Linked DNA regions of Halorhodospira halophila SL1. The protein of the gene in region 1 interacts with the protein of each later gene in a pairwise test. Links are inferred from orthologs where the notes say so. Each region holds a gene or a part of one and is shown in the gene's direction. Other genes may lie near its edges. The genes, in order: clpB and HHAL_RS06200.

Region 1 (16,694 bases):
GGACGCAGGGCGGCTAAGGCGCCGCCCTGCGTCCGGAGTGCCGCCCCGGGGCGCGGCGACCGGCCGCCGCGCCCCGGAACCACCGGGTGGTCTTCAGGAGCGGGCCTTGCGGAAGGCCTCGGCCAGCGCTGTGGCGGTGGCGGGTTCGGCCTTTTCCTGCTTCTTGCCCTTCTTCGATCCGCGCCCGGTCGCCTTGTTGCCGGAGCCATCGCCCTTGCCCCGGGCGGCCGAGGCGCCCTTGCCATTGGCCCCCTTGCGGCCCCCCTCGGCCTGGGCGTTGGGGTCGTCGTCGAGGCGCATGGACAGGCCGATCCGCTGGCGCTCCAGGTCGACTTCCATGACCTTGACCTGGACGACGTCCCCGGTGCGGACCTTGTCGCGCGGGTCGCGGACGAATTCGTGGGCGAGGGCGGAGATGTGCACCAGCCCGTCCTGGTGGACCCCGATATCGACGAAGGCGCCGAAGTTGGCGACGTTGGTCACCGTGCCCTCGAGGACCATGCCCGGTTCCAGATCCTGGATTTTCTCCACCCCTTCGCGGAAGGCGGCGGTACGGAACTCGGGGCGCGGGTCCCGGCCCGGTTTGGCGAGCTCGCCGAGGATGTCGCGCACCGTGGGCTCGCCGAAGCGCTCGTCGGTGTACGCCTTCGGGTCGAGGCCGCCGAGGAAGCCCTCGTCGCCGATCAGATCGGCCACGCTCCGGCCGGTCTCGGCGCAGATCCGCTCGACCACCGGGTACGCCTCCGGGTGGACGGCGGAGGCGTCCAGCGGGTTGTCGCCCTGGGGGATGCGCAGGAAGCCGGCGGCCTGTTCAAAGGCCTTGGGGCCGAGTCGCGGGACCCCCTGGAGATCCTTGCGCGTGCGGAAGCGGCCGTTGTCGAAGCGGTGCTGGACGATCTTCTCGGCCAGGCCCGGGCCGAGGCCGGAGACGCGGGCGAGCAGCGGCGCCGAGGCGGTGTTGGCGTCCACGCCGACGGCGTTGACGCAGTCCTCCACGACCGCATCGAGCTTTCGCCCGAGGTGGCTCTGATTGACGTCGTGCTGGTACTGACCGACGCCGATGGACTTGGGCTCGATCTTCACCAGCTCGGCCAGGGGGTCCTGCAGGCGTCGGGCGATGGAGACCGCGCCGCGCAGGGAGACGTCCAGCTCGGGGAGTTCTCGCGAGGCGTGCTCGGAGGCGGAGTAGACCGAGGCGCCGGCCTCCGAGACCACCACCTTGTGGAGGCCCAGCTCCGGGTGGCGCTTGATCAGCTCACCGACCAGGGCGTCGGTCTCGCGGGAGGCGGTGCCGTTGCCGATGGCCACCAGCCCCACCTCGTGCTTGCGGGCCAGGTCAGCGAGGCTCTTGAGCGATCCCTCGGGGTCTTTGTTGCGGCTGGTGAAGGGGTGGATCGTGGCGGTATCGACCACGGCCCCGGTGGCGTCGATGACCGCGACCTTGACCCCGGTGCGCAGCCCCGGATCGAGGCCGATGGTCGGCCTGGGGCCGGCCGGCGCCGCCAGCAGCAGATCCTCCAGATTGGCGCCGAAGACGCGGATGGCTTCCTCTTCGGACTGCTCGCGCAGCTGGCGCTTGAGGGCCAGGTCGAGGTGGGTGGAGAGTTTCGCCCGCCAGGCCAGGCGAACGGTGCGCGCCAGCCAGGCGTCGGCCGGTCGGCCGTGGTCGGCGATGGCGAACCGCCGGGCGATGGCCGCCTCACCGACGCTGCGCTCGTCGCTCTCGCCGCGGGCCTCGGCGTCGGACCAGGCGATCTCCAGGCGCAGGATCTCCTCGCTCTGCCCGCGGAGCATGGCCAGGGCGCGGTGGGAGGGGATCTTGCGCAGCGGCTCGGCGTGCTCGAAGTAGTCGCGGAAGCGGGCGCCGTCCTTCTCTTTGCCCTCGGCCACGCGGCTGACCAGATAGCCCTTGCGCCAGCCGTAGTCGCGCAGTTCCTCAAGCAGGTCGGCATCCTCGGCGAAGCGCTCCATGAGGATCTGCCGCGCGCCGTCGAGGGCGGCCTCGACATCGGCCACGGCCGGGGTCTCCTGCCCTTCCTCGGCGGGTCCGGTGACGTAGGGCGCCGCCGCCTCCTCGGGGACCTGGCTCGGGTCGGCGAGGAGGGTGTCGGCGAGGGGCTCCAGCCCGGCCTCGCGGGCGATCTGCGCCTTGGTGCGGCGCTTCTTCTGGTAGGGGCGGTAGAGGTCCTCGACCCGGGTCTTGGTCTCGGCGGTCCGGATGGCCTCGGCCAGCTCGTCGGTGAGCTTGCCCTGTTCGTCGATGGCCTTGAGCACCGTCTCCTTGCGCTCGTCGAGCTCACGCAGGTAGGTCAGCCGTTCCTCGAGCGAGCGGAGCTGGCTGTCGTCGAGGCCGCCGGTGACCTCCTTGCGGTAGCGGGCGATGAAGGGGACCGTGGCGCCCCCGTCGAGCAGCTCGATGGCGGCCTCGACTTGCCGGTTGCCCACGCCCAGCTCCTGGGCGATGCGCTGCGGGATCGACTCACTGACCATCTTTCGTGAAACCTCGGTGCCGTGGAAAAGGCGCCATGATAACCGAGCCGTTGCCGGCTGCCAGCGCCGCGCGCCGCTGTGCCCCGGCCGATTGACAGCCGTTGGCGGCCTGGCACGATAAAGGGGCGCGACGCGTTCAGGGAGGAGCGCGCATGCACCAGGAGGTGTCCCCGCAGGGGCGGTGTGTCCGCTTCTGCCTGACCACGCACGGCCGCCATCCCTGGCTGGCCCGGCCGGAGGCCGTGCAGCGGCTGCGGACCGCTTTTCGGCAAGTGGCCCGGCGCCGGCCGCTGGTCTGGGATGCCGCCGTGGTCCTGCCCGATGCCGTCCACGGCCTGTGGCGGCTGCCCCCGGATGACCCCGATCCGCGCCCCCGCTGGCAGGCGGCCAAGGCCCACTGTACCCGGCATCTGCGCCACTGGCCCGGGCTGCCCCGCGGGCGGCTGTGGCGGCCCGGCGTGGCGTGGTGGGACGTGGATCCGGAGGCGTGGCGGGAGGCGCTGGACCACATCCACTGGGAGCCGGTCCGCCGCGGGCTGGTCGGCCGGCCCGAGGGGTGGCGCTACAGCTCCTACCGGCGCTGCCTGGCCGCCGGGCTCTACCCGGCGGGCTGGTCCGGCCCGCAGGGGGGCGCGTGACCGGGGTCGTCGCCGGCCAGGTTCTGCATCACCCCGCGCAGGTAGCGCGGGTTGACCAGCTTGATGCCGATGCGTTCGGCGAACTTGCGCATCCCCTCATCGGCGGAGACCAGCGTGGCGTCCAGCTCGTAGGCGAGCAGGACCACATCGATATCCTCGCGGGAATCGAGGATGCCGCGGCGCATGGCCTCGCGGTAGCGCTCGCGCAGCTGGGTGATCAGCTCCGGCGGCAGCGACTCCGCCTGACCCGCCTGCCGGGCGTGTTCCTCGGCGATGCGCAGGCCCCGCTGGATGCGGGTGCGCACCTCCTCGATGAACTCGTAGAGCACCTCCGAGGGGATGGTCATGGAGAAGCGCCGGGGCGAGCGGATGTAGACCTCGGTCTCGAATTCGGCACCGATCAGATCCATCGAGCGCAGGTTGCACAGTTCCTGATAGACCGGTCCGGGCATGTAGAACTCGGCGTCGGCGCGGCGTGCCAGCCCGAGGAAGACCGAGATGGCCTGCATCGGCTCTTCGTCGAAGCGCAGGTAGACGTCCGGGTTGGTGAAGACGCTGGTATCGAGCACGAATCGGCGCATGGCTCCGGGCCCGTCGTGGCAGGGTGTCTTCCGGCACGTTACAACCTGCGCGGCTTGATGACCATCAGCCCGGGCCTCCGCGACCCGCCGCGGGCGTAGCCGGAGCACAGTGTCACAAGTCATTCCGTTTCGGGTCTCACAGGGAGGTGAGCCATGAACACGTGTATCCGGCGGCGCTGGCGCTGCGCCGCCTTCACCCTGATCGAGCTGATGATCGTGGTGGCCATCATCGCCATGCTGGCGGCCATCGCGGTCCCCCAGTACCAGAGCTACGTCGCTCGCACCCAGTTCACCGAGGCGTTGACCCTGTTCGGTGGGGTGCGCACCGCCGTGGAGTCCGAGGTCCACCTCCGCGGCGCCGAAGGGGTCAATTCGGATTGGATCGAGGAGCAGGTGGGGGACGGCGGTGACTACATCAACGACATCGAGGTGCAGACCAATGCTGGCGACGTCGAGGTGCAGATGACCTTCGCGACTCAGGGGGTCAACGCTGAACTGGCCGGTCAGAGCGTGACCTTTACGGGCGCGGAATGGGACGAGGGCGGGGCGTGGTCGTGTGATCTCCCCGACGACCTGGCGCATGTGGCCACCGGCCTGTGCGCCGAATGATCGGCTCCAACTGAGCCGAGCCGGCTCCTCCTGTACGGGGTCGCGCTTGGTGGGGTGTGCCGGGGGCTCTGGGACGCCCCGGCGCGCCTTTCTACCGGGGGCGGACTGGGGGCTCGTCCCGCCCGAGCTGCCGGTGCTCCGGCGAGCAGAAGTAGACGCCCTCCCGGGGGTAAGCGGCGGAGCGCGGCAAGAAGACGCCGCATCGCGCGCAGCGCACCATCTCCTCGGTATGTGCGGACTCGCCGGAGCTGCCGGTCTGGCCGCGTTCCTCGCTATCTTGACGCAGGCGCTTCTGGAGCAGGCTGCGTGCCCCGATCCAGGCAAGGATGATCAGGATGACAAGAAGGATCTGGCCTAGCATGCACGTGCGCTTCCGTGATTACCTTGAGCCCTCGGGCTTCGAGGCCCGGGCGCGCGGCCAACCAAATTGGCACGGCCGGACGGTTTTGAAAAGCGCCGGCCGCTGAACCACTATAATCGACCGCCCGGCGACCGCGACCCCATGGGAGGAGCTGTTCAATGAATCTTCATGAGTTCCAGGCCAAGCACCTCTTCACCGAGGCGGGGATCGCCATCCCCCGCGGGTATGTGGCGCGCTCCAGCGCCGAGGCCCGTGCCGCTGCCGAGCGGCTCGGTGGCTCGGCCTGGGTGGTCAAGGCCCAGGTCCACGCCGGGGGGCGCGGCAAGGCCGGTGGCGTCCGGGTGATCCAGGAGGGCGACGAGATCGAGCGCTACGCCGACTCGCTGCTGGGCGAGCGGTTGGTCACCCACCAGACCGATGGGCGCGGGCAGCCGATCCACGCCCTGCTGGTCGAAGAGGGTCTGGAGATCGCCCGCGAACTCTACCTGGGCGCCCTGGTCGACCGGGCCAGCCAGCGGGTGGTCTTCATGGTCTCGGCCGCCGGCGGTATGGATATCGAGGAGGTGGCGGCCAGCGAGCCCGAGCGCATCCACACCGTGCGGGTCCATCCGGCCGCCGGGCTGCAGCCGTACCAGTGCCGTCAGCTGGGGTTCGCCCTGGGCCTCGACAAGGCCCAGGTGGGGGATCTGACGCGGATGATGCAGGGGCTCTACCGCCTGTTCCTGGAGCGCGATCTGTCGCTGGTCGAGATCAACCCGCTGATCGTCACCGGGGAGGGCCGGCTGCTGGCCCTGGATGCCAAGGTGACCGTGGACGACAACGCCGTGGAGATCGGCCGGCAGTCGCAGATCCAGGACATGCGCGACCTCACCCAGGAGGACGAGACCGAGGTCCGGGCCGCCGAGCACAACCTCAACTACATCACCCTGGACGGCAACATCGGCTGCATGGTCAACGGGGCCGGTCTGGCCATGGCCACCATGGACGTGATCAAGCTCCACGGCGGGGCCCCGGCCAACTTCCTCGATGTCGGCGGCGGTACGAACGCCGAGCGGGTGGCCGAGGCCTTCAAGATCATCCTCTCCAGCCCCTCGGTGGAGGGCATCCTGGTGAACATCTTCGGCGGGATCGTCCGCTGCGACATGATCGCCGAGGGCATCGTGGCCGCGGTGCAGGACGTCGGGGTGGAGGTCCCCGTCGTCGTCCGGCTGGAGGGCACCAACGTCGAGCAGGGCAAGCAGATCCTCGCCGACAGCGGGCTCGACCTCATCCCCGCCGACGACTTGGCGGATGCCGCCGCCAAGATTGTCGATATCGCCGGTCAGGTGGCCTGAGCCCCAGGCAAGAGAGGAGCAGAACATGAGCATTCTCGTCGACCAGAGCACCCGGGTGCTCGTGCAGGGGTTCACCGGCAAGCAGGGGACCTTCCACGCGGAGCAGGCCATCGCCTACGGCACACAGGTGGTCGGCGGCGTGACCCCGGGGCGGGGCGGCGGCACCCACCTGGATCGCCCGCTGTTCAATACCGTCCGCGAGGCGGTCGCAGCGACCGGCGCCGACGCCTCGGTGATCTACGTCCCGGCCCCCTTCGCCGCCGACGCCATCCTCGAGGCCGCCGACGCCGGGATCCGGGTGATCGCCTGCATCACCGAGGGCATCCCGGTGCTGGACATGCTGCACGTCAAGGAGGCCCTGCGGGGCGAAGACGTGGCGCTGATCGGGCCCAACTGCCCCGGGGTCATCACCCCGGATGCGTGCAAGATCGGCATCATGCCCGGGCACATCCACCTGCCCGGGCGGATCGGCATCGTCTCCCGCTCGGGGACCCTGACCTACGAGGCGGTCAAACAGACCACGGACATCGGCCTGGGGCAGTCCACCTGTGTCGGCATCGGTGGCGACCCGATCCAGGGGATGTCGTTCGTCGACTGCCTGGAGCAGTTCGAGGCCGACCCGCACACCGACGGGGTGGTCATGGTCGGTGAGATCGGCGGCAGCGCCGAGGAGGAGGCCGCCACGTTCATCCGCGACCACATGAGCAAACCGGTGGTCGCCTACATCGCCGGGGTGACCGCGCCGCCGGGCAAGCGCATGGGTCACGCCGGGGCCATCATCTCCGGCGGCAAGGGGACGGCGGATGACAAGTTCGCCGCCCTGGAGGCGGCCGGGGTGGCCACCGTGCGCTCGCCGACCGAGATCGGCGAGCGCATCCGGCGGCTGGTGGCGGGCTGAGGCAGACCATGCGCATCGTCGTCGCTCAGCTGCCCTTTCCCGTCGGTGCCTTGGATGACAACGCCCGGCGGATCATCGATGCCATCGGCCGGGCGCGGGACGAGTTCGGGGCCGACTTGGTGGTCTTCCCCGAGCTGGCCGTCACCGGTTATCCGCCCGACGATCTGCTGCTGCGCAGCGACTTCCACGCCGCGGTGGAGCGGGCGCTGGCCCGGATCGCTGCGGCGTGCACGGGCGTCACCGCCCTGGTCGGGGCCCCGCTGCACCGCCACGGCGTGGTGCGCAATGCCGCCGTGGCCCTGGCCGACGGCGCCGAGGTGGGGGCGGCTTACAAGCGCTGCCTGCCGAGTTACAGCGTGTTCGACGACAACCGCCACTTCCGTGCCGGCGATGCCCCCTGCCTGCTCGAGGTCGCCGGCCGGCGCATCGGGGTGGCCATCTGCGAGGACATCTGGGCGGCGACGCCGGCCGCCGAGGCTGCAGCGGCCGGGGCCGAGCTGCTGGTCAGCATCAACGCCTCCCCGTTCCACGACGGCAAGCAGGCCGAGCGTGAGGGGGTCGCGGCTCGGCGGGTGGCCGAGACCGGGGTTCCGCTGCTCTACGCCAACCTCGTCGGTGGTCACGACGAGGTGGTCTACGACGGCGGCTCGTTCGCGCTGGACGATACCGGTGCGCTGAGCGCACGCGCCCCGGCCTTCGCCGACGGGCTGTATGCGCTGGACTGGCAAGGGGGTGCGCTGCACGGCGAGCAGGCCGAGGCCGTCGAAGGGCCGCCGGCGGTCTACCAGGCGCTGGTGCGGGCCACCGCCGACTACGTCCGCGGCAACGGCTTCTCCGGCGTTGTGTTGGGGCTCTCCGGGGGGATCGACTCGGCGCTGGTGGCCGCGGTGGCCGCCGACGCGCTGGGCGGGGATCGGGTGCTGGCGGTCATGATGCCCACCCGCTACACCGCCGAGCGCAGCCTGGAGGACGCCCGGGCGGCGGCCCAGGCCCTGGGGCTGGAGTATCGGAGCATCCCCATCGAGTCGCTCTTCGCCGACTACGAGCAGGCCCTGGCCCCCCTCTTCGCCGGGCGGGAGGCGGATGCTACCGAGGAGAACATCCAGGCGCGCATCCGGGGCAACTGCCTGATGGCGCTCTCCAACAAGCTGGGGTTGATGCTGCTGGCCGCCGGCAACAAGAGCGAGCTGGCGGTTGGTTACGCCACCCTCTACGGCGATATGTGCGGGGGGTTCGCACCGCTCAAGGACGTCTACAAGACTGACGTCTACCGCCTGGCCGAGTACCGCAATAGCCTGGGGCCTGCCGTGCCCGCCGCCATCATCGAGCGCGAGCCCACCGCGGAACTGCGCGCCGATCAGCGGGACAGCGACAGCCTGCCGCCCTATCGGGTGCTTGATGCCGTGCTGCGCCAGTATCTGGAGGACGACGCCGCCGAGCACGAGATCCGCGTCGAGGGGCTGGACGCGGTGGAGCTGTGCCGGGTGATCCGGCTGCTCTACCGGAACGAGTACAAGCGCCGCCAGGCGGCCCCCGGGGTCAAGGTGACCCGGCGCGCCTTCGGGCGGGACCGCCGATATCCGATTACCTCGGGCTGGTCCGGTTGTCAGGGCTGCAGCGACTAGCTCACGCTACCCTGAGGGTGGAGTCCAGAGCCCGAAACACTGAACCCAGAGCCATTGCGCCCCATCCCAAGGAGCTGCTCGCATGAAGAAAGTCGAGGCGATCATCAAACCCTTCAAGCTCGACGACGTCCGTGAGGCACTCTCGGACATCGGGATCACGGGCATGACCGTTACCGAGGTCAAGGGGTTCGGCCGTCAGAAGGGGCATACCGAGCTGTATCGGGGCGCCGAGTACGTGGTCGATTTCCTGCCCAAGATGCGACTCGAGGTGGTGGTCTCGGACGCCGACGTGGATCGTTGTGTCGAGGCCATCACCCAGGCCGCCCAGACCGGCAAGATCGGTGACGGCAAGATCTTCGTCACCAACGTCGAGCGGGTGATCCGGATTCGTACCGGGGAAGAGGACGAGAACGCCATCTAGCCCGGGTTGGGGCGGGGCGCCGCCTACCGCCCCCCGAGCTCCGGGGCGGGCACCTCGTGGCGTTCCCGCAGCGCCCGCTCTACGTCCTCGTCCAGGGGGTCGAGCCCGAGTCGGCGGTAGGACTCGGCCAGCATGCCCATGGCCTCGGGGACGGCCGGGGTCCCGGGGTACCGGGCGATGATCGTCCGCGCTCGGTTGGCCGAGGCGATGTAGGCGCTGCGCTCCAGGTAGAAGCGTCCGACGTAGAGTTCGTGCTCGGCCAGCGCGACGCGGATCTGTTCCATGCGCTCGACGGCGTCGTCGATATACTCGCTGTCCGGGTACTGCTCGGTCAGTTCGCGGAAGTCGGCAAAGGCGCGACGCTTCGGTTCCGGGTCGCGCAGGTTGGCGTCGACGTTGAACAGATCGCCCAGACCGCCCGGCCCCTGGGCTTGCCGGGAGACGCCGCGCATATAAAGCGCGTAGGCTACATGCTCGTTGCGCGGATGCATGCGCTGGAAGCGCTCCGCTGCAGCGATGGCCGATTCATGCTGGCCGGCCAGGTAGTGGGCGTAGATGATCATCAGCTGGGACTGCACGGCGTGCGTGCCGAAGGGGTAGCGCGCCACCAGGTTCTCGAAGCGCTCCACGGCTTGCGAATAGTTCCCGGAGCTCAGGCTGCTGCGGGCGTCGGTATAGAGCTCCTCGACGCTGCGCTCGGCGGCCCCGTCGGGGTCAGTCCCGGCACAGCCGGTTGCAAGGAGTGCCACCAGGGCGATCGTCGCCCAGCGCTGAATGCGGTGCATGATTTCCGTGACTCCGCGGCCTGTGCAGGCCCGTCATTGTAGCGATAGCAAAGGCTCGTACTATACGTATGGAACGACCCCGTCACCAAGCCGCCGTACCCGAGGGGCTGGCCGGCCAGCGCCTGGATCGGGTGCTGGCGGCGCTCTTCCCCGATTATTCGCGCAGCCGTTTGCAGCAGTGGATCCGGGCCGGCTGGATCACCGTCGACGGCGCGGTCCGCCGGCCCCGCGATCCGGTTCATGCCGGTGAGCAGATCAGCGTGGACGCCGAGCCCGAACCGGAGACCCCGCTGGCGCCGGAACCCATCCCGTTGCGCCTGCTCTACGAGGACGACCACCTGCTGGTGGTGGACAAGCCGGCGGGCCTGGTGGTTCACCCGGGGGCGGGCAACCCCGGCGGCACCCTGGTCAACGCCCTGCTCCATTACGACCCCGGGCTGGAGGCGCTGCCCCGTGCGGGGATCGTCCACCGGCTGGACAAGGAGACCTCGGGGGTGTTGGTGGTGGCCCGGACCTATGCGGCACACCACGCACTGGTGGCGCAGCTTCAGGCGCGCACGGTGGGGCGGGGTTACCAGGCGGTGGTCGTCGGGCGCCCCACCGCCGGGGGGCGAGTGGACGCCCCCATCGCCCGTCACCCGCGGGACCGCAAGCGCATGGCCGTGGTGGAGACCGGTCGTCCGGCGGTGACCCACTACCGCGTTGCCGAGCGGTTCACGGCCCACACCCTGCTCGATGTGGAGCTGGAAACCGGGCGCACCCACCAGATCCGCGTGCACATGGCGCACTGCCGGCTGCCGTTGGTGGGCGATCCCGTCTACGGGCGCCGGCCGGTCTACCCCAAGGGGGCGAGCGAGACCCTGCGCGCCGTGCTCGACGGCTTCCGCCGTCAGGCCCTGCACGCTCGGCATCTGCGCCTTGAGCACCCGCGCACCGGAGAGGCGATGCACTGGGAAGCGCCGCCGCCAGACGACTGGGAGCGCCTCTTGGAGGTCCTGCGCCATGGCTGAGTGCCCCGTTCTGGCGCCGCAGTGGCCCGTGCCGGATGGTGTTCGGGCCCTGACCACAGTGCGCTCCGGCGGTCACAGCGCTGCGCCCTGGGCGAGTTTCAATCTGGCCACGCATACCGGGGACGATCCCGCGGCGGTGGCTGCTAACCGCCGCCTGCTGCGCGATTGCGCCGAATTGCCGGCCGACCCAGTGTGGCTCGAGCAGGTCCACGGGGCCGAGGTGGTCGCGGCCCACCGGGTGGCACGCGGAGTCCGAGCCGATGCGGCCTGGACCGACCGCGCCGGGGTGGTCTGTGCCGTGCTCACCGCGGACTGCCTGCCGGTGCTCTTCGCCGCCCGGGACGCTCAGGTCGTGGCCGCCGCCCACGCTGGTTGGCGCGGTCTGGCCGGGGGTGTGCTCGAGGCCGTGGTCGCGGTGCTGCCAGTGCCTGCCGCTGAGCTCCACGCTTGGTTGGGGCCGGCCATCGGCCCGACCGCTTTCGAAGTGGGGCCAGAAGTGGTCGAGGCGTTCACCGCCCGAGATCCCGGTGCTGCAGAAGGTTTTATCCCCGGCGCCGCGAATCGCTGGTACGCTGACCTCTACCGTCTGGCACGGCGCCGCCTGCAGGCGGCCGGAGTGGCCGCGGTACACGGCGGAGGCTGGTGCACGTACACGGATCGGGCGCGCTTCTTCTCCCATCGCCGGGATGGACCGACCGGCCGGATGGCAAGCCTGGTCTACCGAGAGGAGCCGTGAGCATGGTCGAGGAGCAGCGCGTCGCCGATTGCGTCCTGGTGGTGGAGGATAGCCGTGCCGTGGCCGGCTGGCTGGCCGGGCGCATCGAGGACGCCCTGGGCCTGCGGGCGCTGGTCGCCGGCAGCCGCGCAGCGGCTCGGGAGTGGCTGCACACCCATGCGGAGCGCATCAGTGCCGCGGTGCTCGATCTGGATCTGCCGGATGCGCCCCACGGCGAGGTGGCCGGGGACCTGGTGGAGCGGCAGATCCCGTCGGTGGTCCTGACCGCCACCATCGAAGACGACCTGCGCGACCAGCTCGTCGCCGCCGGCGTCTGCGATTACGTCCTCAAGGACGCCCCGGATGCCATTGACTCCGTGCTGCGCACCCTGCATCGCATCCATCGCAACCACGACATCGGGGTGCTGGTGGTTGACGACTCCCGCTCGGCGCGGGCCTATCTGGTCCACCTCCTCGGCCGCTGGGGGTTCTGTTGCTACGAGGCCGGCGACGGCGAGCAGGCGCTGCAGCAGATCGACGCCGAGACCGACACCCCCATCCGGCTGGTCCTCTGCGACCAGAACATGCCGGGGATGGACGGCATCACCCTGATCCGGGAGCTGCGCCGTCGACACACCACGCAACGGCTAGGGATCATCGGGGTCTCCAGTCACGGCTCCGGGCTGCTCTCCGCGCGGCTGCTCAAGGCCGGGGCCGATGACTTCCTGACCCGCCCTTTCCTCGAAGAGGAGCTCAGTGTCCGCGTCAATCAGAACGTGGACCTCATGGAACTGCTGCGCGAGGCCCGGGAAGGGGCCCGGCGGGATCCGCTGACCGGGTTGCACAACCGGCTCTACCTCGACGAGATCGCTGAGCAGCTGGGCGAGACGGCGCGGCGCACCCAGCAGCCGCTGGGGGCGCTGGTGGTGGACCTCGACCACTTCAAGTCGATCAACGACCGCCTGGGCCACTTCGGCGGTGACACGGTGCTCAAGCGGGTCGCTGACCAGCTGCGCGATACCGTCCGGCGTGCCGACGTGCTGGTCCGTTCTGGGGGCGAGGAGTTCTACATCCTCACCCTGGGGATCGATACGGCCGGTGCCCGAACCCTAGGCGAACGGATTCGCAACGGCATCGAGACGCTGGAGCTGGTCTATGAGGGCGAGACCATCACGACCAGTGCCAGCGTCGGGGTGGCCGTGCTCGAGGGCGGCTCGGTGGAGGAGGCTCTGAAAGCCGCCGATCTGGCCATGTACGAGGCCAAGCGCCAGGGGCGCAACCGCGTCGCGGTCCTGCCTGAGACGGATTGAAAACCCATCCTCGCCGCCCCATCTATCCTGACAAGGGTCAAGCCATCGCCAACGTGCGGTGAACCGGATCGTCGGCCCGACATGCGGCCAAGGGGGTAGAGCAATGCGGATGGACAAGCTGACCACCAAATTCCAGATGGCCATCGCCGAGGCGCAGAGCCTGGCGGTGGGCCGTGACCACCAGTTCATCGAGCCGGTTCACCTGATGATGGCCATGCTCGATCAGGAGGGCGGCGGCGTTCGTCCGCTGCTCCAGCAGGCCGGGGTCAACCTCAACAAGCTCCGCTCCCAGCTCGGGGAGGCCCTGGAGCACATGCCGCAGGTCACGGGGACCGGCGGGGAGGTGCACCTCTCCAACGAGCTGGGGCGCCTGCTCAACCTCACCGACAAGCTGGCGCAGAAGCGCAAGGACCAATACCTCTCCAGTGAGCTGTTCATACTCGCCGTGCTCGAGGATGGCAAGAGCCGCTTGGCGCAGATCCTCGAGCAGGCCGGCGCGGCCAAGGCGCCGGTGGAGCAGGCCGTCGAGCAGGTGCGTGGCGGTCAGGCTGTGGACGATCCCAACGCGGAGGAGCAGCGCCAGGCGCTGGAGAAGTACACCATCGACCTGACCGAGCGCGCTGAGCAGGGCAAGCTCGACCCGGTGATCGGCCGCGACGACGAGATCCGGCGCACGGTGCAGGTCCTTCAGCGCCGGACCAAGAACAACCCGGTGCTCATCGGCGAGCCGGGTACCGGCAAGACGGCCATCGTCGAGGGCCTGGCCCAGCGCATCGTCAACGCCGAGGTGCCGGAGGGCCTCAAGAACAAGCGCGTCCTCTCCCTCGATCTGGGCGCACTGCTCGCCGGGGCCAAGTACCGCGGCGATTTCGAGGAGCGCCTCAAGGCGCTGCTCAAGGAGCTCGGCCAGCAGGAGGGGCAGATCATCCTCTTCATCGACGAGCTCCATACCATCGTCGGTGCCGGCAAGGCCGAGGGCGCCATGGACGCCGGCAATATGCTCAAGCCGGCCCTGGCCCGGGGCGAGCTCCACTGCATCGGTGCGACCACCCTCAACGAGTACCGGGAGAACATCGAGAAGGACGCCGCCCTGGAGCGCCGCTTCCAGACGGTGCTGGTGGATGAGCCCAGCGTCGAGGATACGGTGGCCATCCTGCGCGGGCTCAAGGAGCGTTACGAGGTTCACCACGGCGTCGAGATCACCGACCCGGCCATCGTCTCGGCGGCGACGCTGTCGCACCGTTACATCACGGACCGCAACCTGCCGGACAAGGCCATCGATCTGGTCGACGAGGCGGCGTCGCGGATCCGGATGGAGATCGACTCCAAGCCGGAGTCCATGGATCGGCTTGAGCGCCGACTGATCCAGCTGAAGATCGAGCGTGAGGCACTCAAGAACGAAAACGACGACGCCTCCCGGAAGCGGCTGGCGACCCTCGAGGATGAGATCAGCGAGCTGGAGCAGGAGTACCAGAGCCTCGAGGAGATCTGGAACTCCGAGAAGGCGGCCGTCGAGGGCACGCAATCGATCAAGGAGGAGCTCGAGCGCGCCCGCCAGGAGGTCGAGACCGCCCGTCGGGCCGGTGACCTGCAGCGCATGTCCGAACTCCAGTACGGCCGCATCCCCGAGCTGGAGCGGCAGCTGGACATGGCCGCCCAGGCGGACATGTACGACATGAAGCTGCTGCGGAACCGGGTTACCGAGGAGGAAGTCGCCGAGGTGGTCTCCAAGTGGACCGGCATCCCGGTCTCCAAGATGCTCGAGGGCGAACGGGACAAGCTCCTGCGCATGGAAGAGGCGCTGCACGAGCGAGTGGTTGGTCAGGACGAGGCCATCGGCGCAGTGGCCAACGCCATCCGTCGCTCCCGGGCCGGGCTGTCGGATCCGAATCGGCCCAACGGCTCGTTCCTCTTCCTCGGTCCGACCGGCGTGGGCAAGACCGAGCTGTGCAAGGCGCTGGCTGAATTCCTCTTCGATACCCAAGAGGCCATGGTGCGCATCGACATGTCCGAGTTCATGGAGAAGCACTCCGTGGCCCGGCTGATCGGCGCCCCCCCGGGGTACGTCGGCTATGAGGAGGGCGGCTACCTGACCGAGCATGTGCGGCGCAAGCCGTACTCGGTGATCCTCCTCGACGAGGTGGAGAAGGCCCACGCAGACGTGTTCAACGTCCTGCTGCAGGTGCTCGACGACGGCCGCCTGACCGACAGCCACGGCCGTACCGTGGACTTCCGCAACACGGTCATCGTCATGACCTCGAACCTCGGCTCCGAGGTCATCCAGACCATGGCCGGTGAGGAAGAGGAGAGCTACCAGCGGATGAAGAGCTCGGTGATGGACATCGTCGGGACCCAGTTCCGCCCCGAGTTCATCAACCGCATCGACGAGGTGGTGGTCTTCCGGCCGCTGTCCCGGGAGCAGATCCGGGCCATTACCAGCATCCAGGTCCGCTATCTCAGTGAGCGGCTGGCCGAGCGCGACATGGCCCTGGAGCTCAGTGAGGTGGCCCTGGACCGGATCGGTGAAGCGGGCTTCGACCCGGTCTACGGTGCCCGCCCGCTCAAGCGGGTCCTGCAGCACGAGGTGGAGAACCCGCTGGCCCGGGAGATGTTGCAGGGCAACTTCGGGCAGGGCGATCGCATCCGTGTCGACGTGCAGGACGGCGAGTTCCGCTTCGAACGCGGCGAGCCGGTGATCGAGGGCGAGGTGGTCTGAGAGCCGACCGCCGCCCGCGGTCACGCCCGAGCGGTGCCGGACTGTGCCCGGAGGAGGCCCTCCGGGCACAGTCGTGTCGGATTAGCCGGGGCGGCGTTCCGAGGCCGTGGCCGCCAGCAAGACCCGGTCCAACCACCGGGTGGGCAGGAGGCGTTTGAGGGCCGCGAACAGATGGGTGGGCACGGTGACGTGGTAGCGGGCCTTGGGGCGCGGATGCTCCAGGGCGTGGGCCAGCTTGGCCGCCACCGCCCCGGCCTCCAGGGTGAACGGCGTCGAGGCGCCGGCGCCCGCCAGGCGCTGTTCGACGGCCTGGTAGGTGGGGGCGTGGGCGCTGTGCTCGGCGTCGATGCGAGCGCGGAAGGCGCGGTGGGCGTTGTCGCGAAAACGGCTGGCGATCGGCCCGGGCTGAATCAGGCTGACGTGGATGCCGCTGCCGACCAGTTCCTGGCGGAGCGTGTCGGTGAGCCCCTCCAGGGCGAACTTCGAGCAGACGTAGGCGCCCCGGTAGGGCAGGGCGATGAAGCCGAGCACCGAGCTGTTCTGCACGATGCGCCCGTGGCCCTGGCTGCGCATGAGTGGCAGCACCTGCGTGGTCAGTTCGTGGGTGCCCAGCAGGTTCGTCTCGAGTTGCTCGCGCAGGGTCGCCCGGGAGAGGTCCTCCACCGCTCCCGGTTGGCCGTAGGCGCCGTTGTTGAACAGCGCGTCGAGGCGCCCGCCGGTGCGCGTCGCCACCTCGTGGACCGCGCTGGCAATCGAGGTGCTGTCGGTCAGGTCCAGCGCCAGGGCGTCATCCCAGCCGGCCTCACGGAGCCGGTCCACGTCCTCGTGCCGGCGTGCCGTCGGAAAGACCCGCCAGCCGCGCCGGGCCATGTGCTGTGCCGCGGCGGCGCCGATGCCGCTGGAGCAGCCGGTGATCAGCACGGTGGGGCGGGGAGCAGTGTGCGTATCGTCCATGGCCCGACAGGCTAAAGCCTGCGCGCGCCGAGCTCCACATCGGGTATCCTGTCGCCTTCCTGAAGATCGGTCGCGCGAGGCGGGCATGGCGCCAGGGCGAATCCTGCGGATCCTTGGGGTTGCGGTGCTGCTGGTGTTGGCCGGGTGTGCCCATCGCCCGCAACCATCGGATATCAACGACATCTGCGTCGTCTTCGAGGAGAACCCGGAGTGGTATGATCACGCCCGGCGCTCCGAGGAACGCTGG
Region 2 (10,614 bases), 1.1 Mb from region 1 along the record:
TCGTCGAGTCGCTCCTCTCCGAGTCGCTGCAGACATTCCTTGCAGAACACCCGCCGGAGGCCCGCGCCATCGCCGAGCGCGTCATCCAGGCCAGCCGGGCCCGCGAGGCCGCGCGCAAGGCCCGGGAGATGACCCGGCGCAAGGACGCGCTGGATATCGCCGGCCTACCGGGCAAGCTGGCCGACTGTCAGGAGCGCGATCCGGCTAAGTCGGAGATCTACCTGGTCGAGGGCGACTCCGCCGGCGGTTCTGCCAAGCAGGGGCGCGATCGCCGTACCCAGGCGATCCTCCCGCTCAAGGGCAAGATCCTCAACGTCGAGAAGGCGCGATTCGACAAGATGCTCTCCTCGGCGGAGGTCGGCACCCTCATCACCGCGCTCGGCTGCGGCATCGGCCGTGACGACTTCGATCCGGACAAGCTCCGCTACCACCGGATCATCATCATGACCGACGCCGATGTGGACGGCTCCCACATCCGCACCCTGCTCCTGACCTTCTTCTACCGGCAGATGCGCGAGCTGGTCGAGCGCGGCAACGTTTATATCGCCCAGCCACCGCTCTACAAGATCAAGCGCGGCAAACAGGAACACTACGTCAAGGATGAACGCGAGCTGACCGAGTATCTCCTGGAGCTCGCCCTGGACGGCTCAGCCTTGCACCCTGGCGGGGGCGCACCTCCGATCAGCGGCGAGGCTCTCGGTCGGCTGGCACGCCGCTACTACGAGGCCATGGAGCTCATCGAGCATGTCTCGCGGCGCTGGGACTCGGCGATCCTCGAGCAGATGACCACGCTGGCGCCGCGTACCGAGGACGACATCACCGACGCCCAGGCCATGCAGGCGTGGTTCGATCAACTGGTGCAGCAGGTCGAAGCCGCCACGGATGCCAGCATGCGCTATCGGGTGACGGTCCAGCGCGGCCCGGATGGGGGCTTCCAGGAGGCCATCGTGACCCGGCGTCGCCACGGTCTGGATCAGGAGTACCGCTTCAATCCGCAGTTCTTCCTGTCGGCGGAGTACGACACCCTGAAGGCCCTGGCCTCGCTGCTGGACGGCCTCCTCCACGAAGGGGCCGAGGTGGTTCGCGGCGAACGCCGTCGGCCGGTTACCAGCCTGCGCGAGGCGGTGGAATGGCTGATGGAGGAGGCCAAGCGCGGGCAGACCATCCAGCGCTACAAGGGTCTGGGTGAGATGAATCCGGATCAGCTTTGGGAGACCACCATGAACCCGGAGACCCGCCGGCTCCTGCGGGTGACCATCGACGATGCGGTGGCCGCCGACGAGATCTTCACCACGCTGATGGGGGATCATGTCGAGCCGCGGCGCGATTTCATCGAGCGCAACGCGCTGGCGGTCTCCAACCTCGACGTCTGATCCCGATGCCCCTCCGGACCGGCGGTCGCTCCGGAGGGGCCGCCGCCGGTTACCGGGCCGCTGGGCGGCTCTCCAGCTCCGCCATCCGCGCCTCGATCCACGCCTCGACCTCCGTGGTCACCTCCTCCGCGCTGCGGCCCTCGGTGGCGACCGGCGGGCCGACATGGACCTGGATCTGTCCAGCCCGCCGCAACGGGCTGTTCCGGCCCCAGAAGCGACCGGCATTGTGGGCGACGGGCACCACCGGGACACCGGCGCGGATCGCCAGCTGTGCCCCGCCGCTACGGTAGCGGCCCTTCTGTCCCGGGGGCACGCGCGTCCCCTCTGGAAAGACCACGACCCAGCGGCCCCGTTGCAGGCGGTCGGTCCCCTGTTCGATCACTTGTTGCCGTGCGGTCCCCCGCGCCTTGCGGTCGATGGCGATGGGCTCAAGCAGCCGCAGCCCCCAGCCGAAGAAGGGGATGCGCATCAGCGACTCCTTGAGCACCCACGTCTGCGGCGAGAACCACTGGAGCAGCGCTAGCGTCTCCCAAGCCGACTGGTGCTTGGCCATAACGACGGCGGCGTGGTCGGGGCGGTTCTCCAGGCCGTGGACCCGGTAGTCGAGCCCGCAAAGCCAGCGCGCCGACTCGATCACCAGCCGTCCCCAGGCGGTCAGAAAGCGATAGCGGAGTCGGTAGCCCAGCGGGTAGGTCAGCATGCCCAGTATTGCCCACAGCGGTGCCGTCAGGGCCATGAGCCCCAGGTGCAGTGCGCTGCCAACCCATTCGCGCGGGGTACCGCCCTTGACCTTCATGCCCCTTCTCCCTCCTCGAGTAGCGCTGCCACAGCCGCCGCTAGATCAGCGTGGACCTCCGTCCCCGGAGGTAGGCCCGCACGGGCGAGCGTACCCTCGCCCTTACCAGTGCGCACCAGCACCGGCCGCGCCCCCACCGCCGCGGCGGCCTCCAAGTCCCGGGCCGAGTCGCCGATCACCGGGACCCCCTGCAACGGTTCGCCGAGACGATCGGCCAGCTCTCGGTAGAGCCCCGGAGCTGGCTTGCGGCAGGTGCAGCCGTCGTCCGGGCCGTGGGGACAATAGGCGAGCGCGTCGATGCGTCCGCCCCGGGCGGCGACGGTCCGCTCCAGCTTGTCGTGAATCGCCGCCAGCGTCTCTGCGTTGAACAATCCCCGAGCCAGCCCCGACTGGTTGGTGGCGATGGCCACCCGCCAGCCGGCCCGGGTCAGCCGGGCCATGGCCTCGATGCTGCCCGGGATGGGCACCCACTCCTGCGGGCTGCGGATGAAGGCGTCGGAGTCGTGGTTGATAACCCCATCCCGATCGAGGATGACCCACGGCATGGCGGCGCTCAGCCCGGCAGGTGGGAGAGGTCCGCCACGGCGCGGAAGGCGTGACGGACGGCTCCGAGGAGTTCCAGCCGGCGTTGGCGGACAGCTTCATCCTCGGCCATCACCATAACGTCGGTGAAGAAGCGGTCCACCGGCCCGTGCAACTCTGCCAGCGCCGTGAGGGCGGCATCGTATTCGCCGCGGTCGATCCGAGGACCTGCCACCGACCACGCCTCGCGCAGCGCCTCGGCCAGTGCCCGCTCGGCGGCCTCGCCGTCCGCCTCGACGGCCTCGGGCCGGGTCTGCGGGTCGACCTCGGCACGGCGCAGGATGTTGCCAATGCGCTTATTCGCCTCCCCGAGCGTCTGCGCCTCGCTGCGCTCGCGGAACGTCGAGCACGCCACCAGGCGGCGGTGGAAATCGAGGGGCGACGACGGAGCCACCGCTGCCACCGCTTCGAAGACCTCGGCGGCGTAGCCGCGCTCGGCATAGTAGCCGCGCAGCCGCTCGTGACAGAAAGCGGCAACCTGTTCGGCGATGCCTTCGGTGCTCACGCCGCACTCGTCGGCGATCATCCCGGCTGCGGTATCGAGGAATTCGCGCAGCGACAGATCGTGGCCGCCCTCGATCAGGCAGCGCAGCAGACCGATGGCGGCCCGCCGCAGCCCGAACGGGTCCTTGTCCGCCGAGGGGGCGCCGTCGGCGGCGAAGATCCCGACCAGCGTATCGATGCGATCGGCGATACTGACCGCCTGCCCCTCCGGAGTCTCAGGCAGTGCATCCCCGGCGTAGGCCGGTCGATAGTGGGCGGCGATGGCCGCAGCCACCGCGTCGCCCTCGCCGTCGGCGCGGGCGTAGTGACCGCCCATGATCCCCTGTAGCTCGGGAAATTCGTCGACCATCTCGGTGACCAGATCGCACTTGGCTAGCAATCCGGCCCGGCGGGCTGCCTCAACGTCCGCCCCGATCCGTTCGGTCACCAAGCCTGCCAGGCGGCTGATCCGCTGGCTGCGCGCGTGCAGATCGCCCAGGCTACGGTGGAAGACCACCTGACGCAGCTGCTCGAGCCGTTCGCCCAAGGCCAGGCGGCGATCCTGCTGCCAGAAGAACTCGGCGTCGGCCAGGCGCGGACGGATCACGCGCTCGTTACCGTGACGGACCTGCTGGGGATCTTGGCTCTCGATGTTGGCGACGGTGATGAAGCGCGCCAGCAGCTGGCCGTCGGTGCCGCGGACGGGAAAGCAGCGCTGGTGGCCCTGCATGCTGGAGATCAGCGCCTCCTCGGGGATCTTCAGGAAGCGTTGGTCGAAGTCGCCGGAGAGTGCCACCGGCCACTCGACCAGCCCGGTGACCTCGTCGAACAGTGCCTCCTCGCCCACCGGCACGCCGCCGGCACGCTCTGCCTCCTGGCGGACGCCGGTCTCGACGCGGCGCCGGCGTTCGACAAAGTCAGCCACCACATGTCCCTGCTCCTCCAGAAGCCGCTCGTAGGCGCCCGGCTCAGGGATCTCGATGCCCCTGCGGCCGCGTCCGTGGAAGCGGTGCCCGTAGGTGATCCGCCCGGTGGGGATGCCGAGGATGGTACCGGGGATCACCTGTTCACCGAGCAGGGCCACTGTCCAGTGCACGGGGCGCACGAACTCCACCTCACCGCTACCCCAGCGCATGCGCTTAGGGATCGGGAGCCGGCCTAGCGCTGCCTCCACCAGCCCGGGGAGGATCGTCTCGGTGGCCTCGCCGGGCTGGACCCCCCGCCATACCAGACGCGGGCCCTTGTCGGTCTCCACGCTGTCGAGCGCATCGACATCGACGCCGCAGGAGCGGGCGAACCCCTCGGCGGCCTTGGTGGCCTGCCCTGCGGCGTCGTAAGCGGCCTCGACCTTGGGCCCGAGACGCTCGATCTGTTCATCGGCCTGGCGGGTGTCCACGCCCTCGAACCGCACGGCCAGCCGGCGCGGCGTGGCGAATGCCTGAACGCCCACGGGCTGCAGGCGCTGCTCCTCGAGCGCGCTGGCCAGGTCGTTCCGGAAGGCGATCATCAGCCGCTGCAGGGCCTTGGGGGGCAGCTCCTCGGTCCCGATCTCGATGAGCAGGGGGCGGCGTTCAGCCATGGGTGGACTCCTTATCCTGCAGCAGCGGAAAGCCAAGTTCCTCGCGCGACTGGTAGTAGCCCTGCGCCACGGTGCGGGCCAGATTGCGTACCCGCAGGATGTAGCCCTGGCGCTCGGTGACCGAGATGGCGCCCCGCGCGTCGAGCAGGTTAAACGTGTGCGAGGCCTTGAGGACCTGCTCGTAGGCTGGCAGCGGCAGGCCCTCCTCGACGAGGCGTCGGCACTCCTGTTCCTGGTGTCCGAACGCCGCAAGCAGGGCCTCCACCGGCGCCTGCTCGAAGTTGTACGCCGACTGCTCGCGTTCGTTCTGCAGGAAGACGTCGCCGTAGGTCACCGGTCCCGCGTCGGTGTGCGTCCAGACCAGGTCGTAGACGCTCTCCACGTTCTGCAGGTACATGGCGATGCGCTCCAGCCCGTAGGTGATCTCGCCCATCACCGGCCGGCAGTCGAGCCCGCCCACCTGCTGGAAGTAGGTGAACTGGCTGATCTCCATGCCGTTGAGCCACACCTCCCAGCCCAGGCCCCAGGCGCCCAGGGTGGGGGACTCCCAGTCGTCCTCGACGAAGCGGATGTCGTGGATCTGTGGATCGATGCCAAGCTGCTCCAGGGAGCCCAGGTAGCGCTCCTGGAAATCCGCCGGCGATGGCTTGAGCACCACCTGGAATTGGTAGTAGTGCTGCAGGCGGTTGGGGTTGTCGCCGTAGCGCCCGTCGGTGGGCCGGCGTGACGGCTGGACATAGGCAGCGTGCCAGGGCTCCGGGCCCACGGCGCGCAGGAAGGTTGCCGGGTGGAAGGTCCCGGCGCCCACCTCGATGTCCAGCGGCTGCAATACCACACAGCCCTGCCGGGCCCAGTACTGCTGTAGGTTGAGGATGAGTTCCTGAAAGTCCCGCGGTAACTCGGCCAAGCTCGCCTCCGTTGGTCCCGTCGGCTCTGTGCGCAGTAGCGGCGCAGTATAGCGATCTGTGCCGGGCACTTGCACGGGCTCAACGGCGGGTTTGGTAGAATTTCGCTTCCATTCCGATACAACCGCGTGTCATGCCCGAGCAACCGAAAGCCGTCGCACTCATCTCCGGGGGTCTCGACTCCATGCTGGCCGCCCGCGTGGTCCAGGATCAGGGCGTGCATGTGGAGGGGATCAATTTCTACACCGGCTTCTGCGTCGAGGGACACACCCACGCCATCCGCGGCAAGGACCAGGATCGCCCCAAACGCAACAACGCGCTGTGGGTGGCCGAGCAGCTGGGCATGCCGCTGCACATCGTCGATGTCATCGAGGAGTACAAGGAGGTCCTGACCAATCCCCGCTATGGTTATGGCGCCAACCTCAACCCTTGCCTCGATTGCAAGGTCTTCATGGTGGGCAAGGCCCGCGAGTGGATCCAGGCCAACGGCTTCGACTTCATCGTCACCGGTGAGGTCATCGGTCAGCGGCCCAAATCACAGACGCGGGACAAGCTGCCGGTGATCACCCGCGATGCCCAGGTCGAAGACCTCCTTCTGCGTCCGCTTTCGGCGAAACTCCTCGAGCCGACCCGCCCCGAGCGCGAGGGTTGGGTGGACCGTGAGCGCCTCTATGAGTTGCACGGTCGGTCGCGGAAGCCGCAGTTCGCGCTGGCGCGCAGCCTGGGGCTCGAGAGTTGGGCGCAGCCTGCCGGCGGCTGCTGTTTCCTTACTGACGCTTCCTACTCGGCCAAGCTCGCCGATCTGTGGCAGGCGCGCGGCGCTCGGGCCTACGATCTGGACGACATCATGCTCCTCAAGGTCGGGCGGCATCTGCGCCCGCGCGAGCACTTCAAGCTGATCATTGCCCGCGAAGCCGGAGAGACCCGCTTCCTGCAGGGCTATAAGCGCTCCTACCCGCATCTGCGCACCATTAGCCACGGTGGGCCGGTGGCATTGATCGACGGCCCCGTGGACGACCACGACCTGGAACTGGCCGCCCGTCTGGTGGCTCGCTACTCCTCCGGCCGCAACGCCGAGCAGGTGGATCTGGAATTCGAGGATACGGACGGCCAGGTACGAGCGCTCTCGGTGCCGCCCATGGCGACCGATAGCGTTCCCGACGCGTGGTATGTGGGAGGCGCCCATGGCGACGACTGAAGAACTCGACTGCCGCCATCTCCTTTGCCCCCTGCCTGTGATTCGCACCCAGGCGCAGGTGGCTCGGCTAAGCGTCGGCGACGAGCTCGAGGTGGTGGTTACGGACCCCGGGGCCCTGGAGGATATCCCTGCCTGGTGCCGGGTCCATGGCCACGAGGTCGTGGGTGCCCGCGAGACGGGCGATGAGCATCGGATTCGCATCCGCGTCGGCGGTTCGTGACCACTGCGCGGGCGCAGCGTCACGCCGCGGGTGCGTTGGGCCGCGAAATGCCCCACAATAAGTCGCGGCTGCGGGGCTTTGCACCTTCCCGGCGCACGCTCCGCCCAATTGATTCCTTTGCAGAGGCTGTGAGCTTATGGCGCGTACCGGAGAAGATGTCCTCAAGCTGATCGAGGACGAAGACGTCAAATTCGTCGACCTTCGCTTTACTGACACCCGCGGCAAGGAGATGCACGTGACCTTGCCGGCCTCCCAGGTCGACGAGGATCTGTTCGAACACGGCTCCATGTTCGACGGCTCCTCGATCCAGGGCTGGAAGGGGATCCAGGAGTCGGACATGATCATGCTCCCCGATCCCGACTCCGCCACCCTCGACCCCTTCTACGATGAACCCACCCTGAATCTGGTCTGCGACATCCTCGAGCCGAGCACCCTGCAGGGCTACGACCGGGATCCGCGTTCGGTGGCCCGGCGCGCCGAGGCATACCTGGCCTCCACCGGCGTGGGTGACACCGCCCTGTTCGGTCCCGAGCCGGAGTTCTTCGTCTTCGACGACGTCCGCTGGGGCGCCGACATGAGCGGGACCTTCTACAAGATCGACTCCGAAGAGGCCGGCTGGAACTCCGAGCGGGTCTACAAAGACGGCAACATCGGCCACCGCCCCGGTGTGAAGGGCGGCTACTTCCCGGTACCGCCGGTAGACTCGCTGCACGACATCCGTGCCGCCATGTGCCAGGCGATGGAGGAGATGGGCCTGGAGCCGGAGGTCCACCACCACGAGGTGGCGACCGCTGGGCAGTGCGAGATCGGCGTGGCTGCTCGCACCCTGGTCAAGAAGGCCGACGAGCTGCAGACGCTCAAGTACTGCGTGCACAACGTCGCCCACGCCTACGGCAAGACCGCCACCTTCATGCCCAAGCCGCTGGTGGGCGACAACGGCAGCGGCATGCACGTGCACCAGTCGGTCTCCAAGGGCGGTAACAACATCTTCGCCGGGGACCAGTACGGCGGGCTCTCCGAGGAGGCGCTCTACTACATCGGCGGCATCATCAAGCACGCCAAGGCGATCAACGCCTTCGCCAACGCCTCCACCAACAGCTACAAGCGCCTGGTGCCCGGCTTCGAGGCGCCGGTGCTGCTCGCCTACTCGGCGCGCAATCGCTCCGCCTCGGTGCGGGTGCCCTATGTGGCCAACCCCAAGGCGCGGCGGATCGAGGTCCGCTTCCCGGATCCCACAGGCAACCCGTACCTGACCTTCGCCGCCATGCTGATGGCCGGTCTCGATGGCATCCGCAACAAGATCCACCCCGGCGAGGCGATGGACAAGGACCTCTACGACCTGCCGCCGGAGGAGGAGAAGGAGATCCCCAAGGTCGCCTTCCAGCTCGACGAGGCGCTCGAGGCCCTGGACAACGACCGCGAGTTCCTCAAGCAGGGCGGAGTCTTCTCCGACGACCTGATTGACGCGTACATCCAATTGAAGATGGACGACGTCACGCGCCTGCGCATGACCACCCATCCGGTGGAGTTCGACATGTACTACAGCGTCTAAACCCTTCGGGGCGGATGCTGTGTACAGGGGGCGGGGCCGGCTGGCTGCCGCCCCTTTTTATTGCATTGCACCCGGATGGTGCAGTCACCGTACGCCTGCGCGTGCATCCGACCGCGCCCATCGGGGGTGTCGGGGTGGCCCGGGCTTTGCACAGGGATGGACATGGAAGATCACGAGCGCGACCCATCGCAGATCCTCGAGGAGCTGACGACCGCCGTCCTGCTGGTGGATGACCGGGTGCGTATCCTCCACGTCAACCACGCCGCCGAGACGCTGTTCCGGGTCAGTAGCCGACAGGTGGTGGGCCAGACCCTGGGGACGGCACTGCGCGGGGCGGAACTGCTCGAAGAGCTCATCCGCCAGACCCAGCGTACCGGCGGGGCCTACACCCAGCGCGAACGTCGCCTTCCGGTCCGCGGCGATCGCCCGGTGACCGTCGACTGCACCATCACCCCGGTCTCCGCCAAACGGGTGCTGATCGAGATCGCCGAGGTGGACCGTCACGCCCGTATTACCCGCGAACAGCACCTGCTGTCACAGAATCGTGCCGTACAGGAGCTGATCCGCGGACTGGCCCACGAGATCAAGAACCCGCTCGGCGGCCTGCGCGGCGCGGCGCAGTTGCTGGAGGCCGAGCTCCCGGAGCGCGACCAGCGCGAGTACACCCAGGTCATTATCCGCGAGGCGGACCGCCTGCAGCAGCTGGTGGACGCCCTGCTCGGTCCCAATGCGCCGGCCCGTGAGGAGCCGGTCAACATCCATGAGGTCCTCGAGCGCGTCCGTTCGCTGGTCATCGCCGAGGATGCCGAAGGCCGCGCAGAGGCGCCAGCGGTGGCGCTCCAGCGCGACTACGATCCGAGCATCCCGCCGGTCACCGCCGAGCACAATCACCTGGTCCAGGCGGTGCTCAACCTGGTGCGCAACGCCCGTCAGGCCACCGGGCCAGGGGGGACCATCACCCTGCGTACGCGCACCCAGCGTCAGTTCACCATCGCCGACAAGCCCCACCGCCTGGTGGCCCGCATCGACATCATCGACGACGGGCCGGGGATCCCCCTCGATCAGCAGGAGCAGATCTTCTATCCGATGGTCACCTCGCGCCCCGAGGGTACCGGTTTGGGACTGCCCATTGCGCAGAGCCTGGTCAGCCGCCTCGGTGGCCTGATTGAGTGCGTCAGCGAACCGGGGCGCACGGTGTTCACCATCTGGTTACCCATGGAGACGGAAAATGACTGAGGCCGAATCGCAGGTATGGGTGGTGGACGATGACCGGTCCATCCGCTGGGTGCTGGAGAAGGCGCTGCGCCGCTCCGGCCACGGTGTCCGCACCTTCGAGAGCGGCGATGCGGCGCTGGAGGCGCTGCGCCGGGAAGAGCCCGATGTACTGATCACCGATCTGCGCATGCCGGGGCTGGGCGGTCACGATCTGCTCCAGCAAGTCCAGGCGTCCACGCCGCAACTGCCGGTGATCGTGATCACCGCCTATTCGGATCTCGATGCGGCGGTTAGCTCCTACGAGGGCGGCGCCTTCGAGTACCTCCCCAAGCCCTTCGATGTGGACGAGGCGGTGGATCTGGCGGGCCGGGCCATCGCCAGTCGGCGCAAGGGCGCCGCGGCGGAAGCCGCGGGGGGAGGCTCCGCCGATATCCTCGGTGAGGCGCCGGCCATGCAGGAGGTGTTTCGCGCCATCGGTCGGTTGTCGCGTTCCAGCGTCACGGTGTTGCTCACCGGCGAGTCCGGTAGCGGCAAGGAGTTGGTGGCCCGCGCGCTGCACCGCCACAGCCCGCGTTCCGACGGTCCCTTCGTCGCTCTGAACATGGCCGCCATCCCTCACGACCTGATGGAATCAGAGCTTTTCGGGCACGAAAAGGGGGCCTTCACCGGGGCGCAGCAGACTCGCCGCGGGCGTTTCGAGCAGGCCGACGG

Evidence for each region.
Region 2: the proteins of clpB (region 1) and HHAL_RS06200 interact in binary tests that used the Escherichia coli proteins (3 or more experiments, as listed by UniProt). The link is inferred for Halorhodospira halophila SL1 from one-to-one orthologs.

The regions. Positions count from the first base shown.
Region 1 is NC_008789.1:2,444,399-2,461,092, reverse strand. Bases 12,546-15,693 are described here. They hold clpB (ATP-dependent chaperone ClpB), read left to right. Parts: upstream 12,546-12,880; coding sequence 12,881-15,493; downstream 15,494-15,693. Other genes in these bases: HHAL_RS11275 (SDR family NAD(P)-dependent oxidoreductase), read right to left, coding at 15,575-15,693; HHAL_RS11285 (diguanylate cyclase), read left to right, coding at 12,546-12,777. Also shown: HHAL_RS11350 (excinuclease ABC subunit UvrA), read left to right, coding at 1-17; HHAL_RS11345 (Tex family protein), read right to left, coding at 94-2,490; HHAL_RS11340 (REP-associated tyrosine transposase), read left to right, coding at 2,643-3,128; HHAL_RS11335 (RNA ligase partner protein), read right to left, coding at 3,089-3,709; HHAL_RS13675 (pilin), read left to right, coding at 3,863-4,318; HHAL_RS11325 (PP0621 family protein), read right to left, coding at 4,410-4,679; sucC (ADP-forming succinate--CoA ligase subunit beta), read left to right, coding at 4,838-6,013; sucD (succinate--CoA ligase subunit alpha), read left to right, coding at 6,039-6,911; HHAL_RS11310 (NAD+ synthase), read left to right, coding at 6,920-8,536; glnB (nitrogen regulatory protein P-II), read left to right, coding at 8,619-8,957; HHAL_RS11300 (outer membrane protein assembly factor BamD), read right to left, coding at 8,981-9,742; 23S rRNA pseudouridine(1911/1915/1917) synthase RluD, read left to right, coding at 9,811-10,752; peptidoglycan editing factor PgeF, read left to right, coding at 10,745-11,488; more of HHAL_RS11285, read left to right, coding at 11,491-12,545; more of HHAL_RS11275, read right to left, coding at 15,694-16,447; HHAL_RS11270 (transglycosylase SLT domain-containing protein), read left to right, coding at 16,533-16,694. UniProt on the Escherichia coli protein: Part of a stress-induced multi-chaperone system, it is involved in the recovery of the cell from heat-induced damage, in cooperation with DnaK, DnaJ and GrpE. Acts before DnaK, in the processing of protein aggregates.
Region 2 is NC_008789.1:1,319,476-1,330,089, reverse strand. What follows is about bases 5,539-8,519. They hold HHAL_RS06200 (sulfurtransferase TusA family protein), read left to right. Parts: upstream 5,539-6,902; coding sequence 6,903-7,136; downstream 7,137-8,519. Other genes in these bases: glnA (glutamate--ammonia ligase), read left to right, coding at 7,273-8,519; HHAL_RS06205 (tRNA (5-methylaminomethyl-2-thiouridylate)-methyltransferase), read left to right, coding at 5,852-6,916; glyQ (glycine--tRNA ligase subunit alpha), read right to left, coding at 5,539-5,720. Outside these bases: gyrB (DNA topoisomerase (ATP-hydrolyzing) subunit B), read left to right, coding at 1-1,373; HHAL_RS06225 (lysophospholipid acyltransferase family protein), read right to left, coding at 1,423-2,169; gmhB (D-glycero-beta-D-manno-heptose 1,7-bisphosphate 7-phosphatase), read right to left, coding at 2,166-2,714; glyS (glycine--tRNA ligase subunit beta), read right to left, coding at 2,723-4,813; more of glyQ, read right to left, coding at 4,806-5,538; more of glnA, read left to right, coding at 8,520-8,688; glnL (nitrogen regulation protein NR(II)), read left to right, coding at 8,851-9,924; glnG (nitrogen regulation protein NR(I)), read left to right, coding at 9,917-10,614. UniProt on the Escherichia coli protein: Involved in thiosulfate metabolism.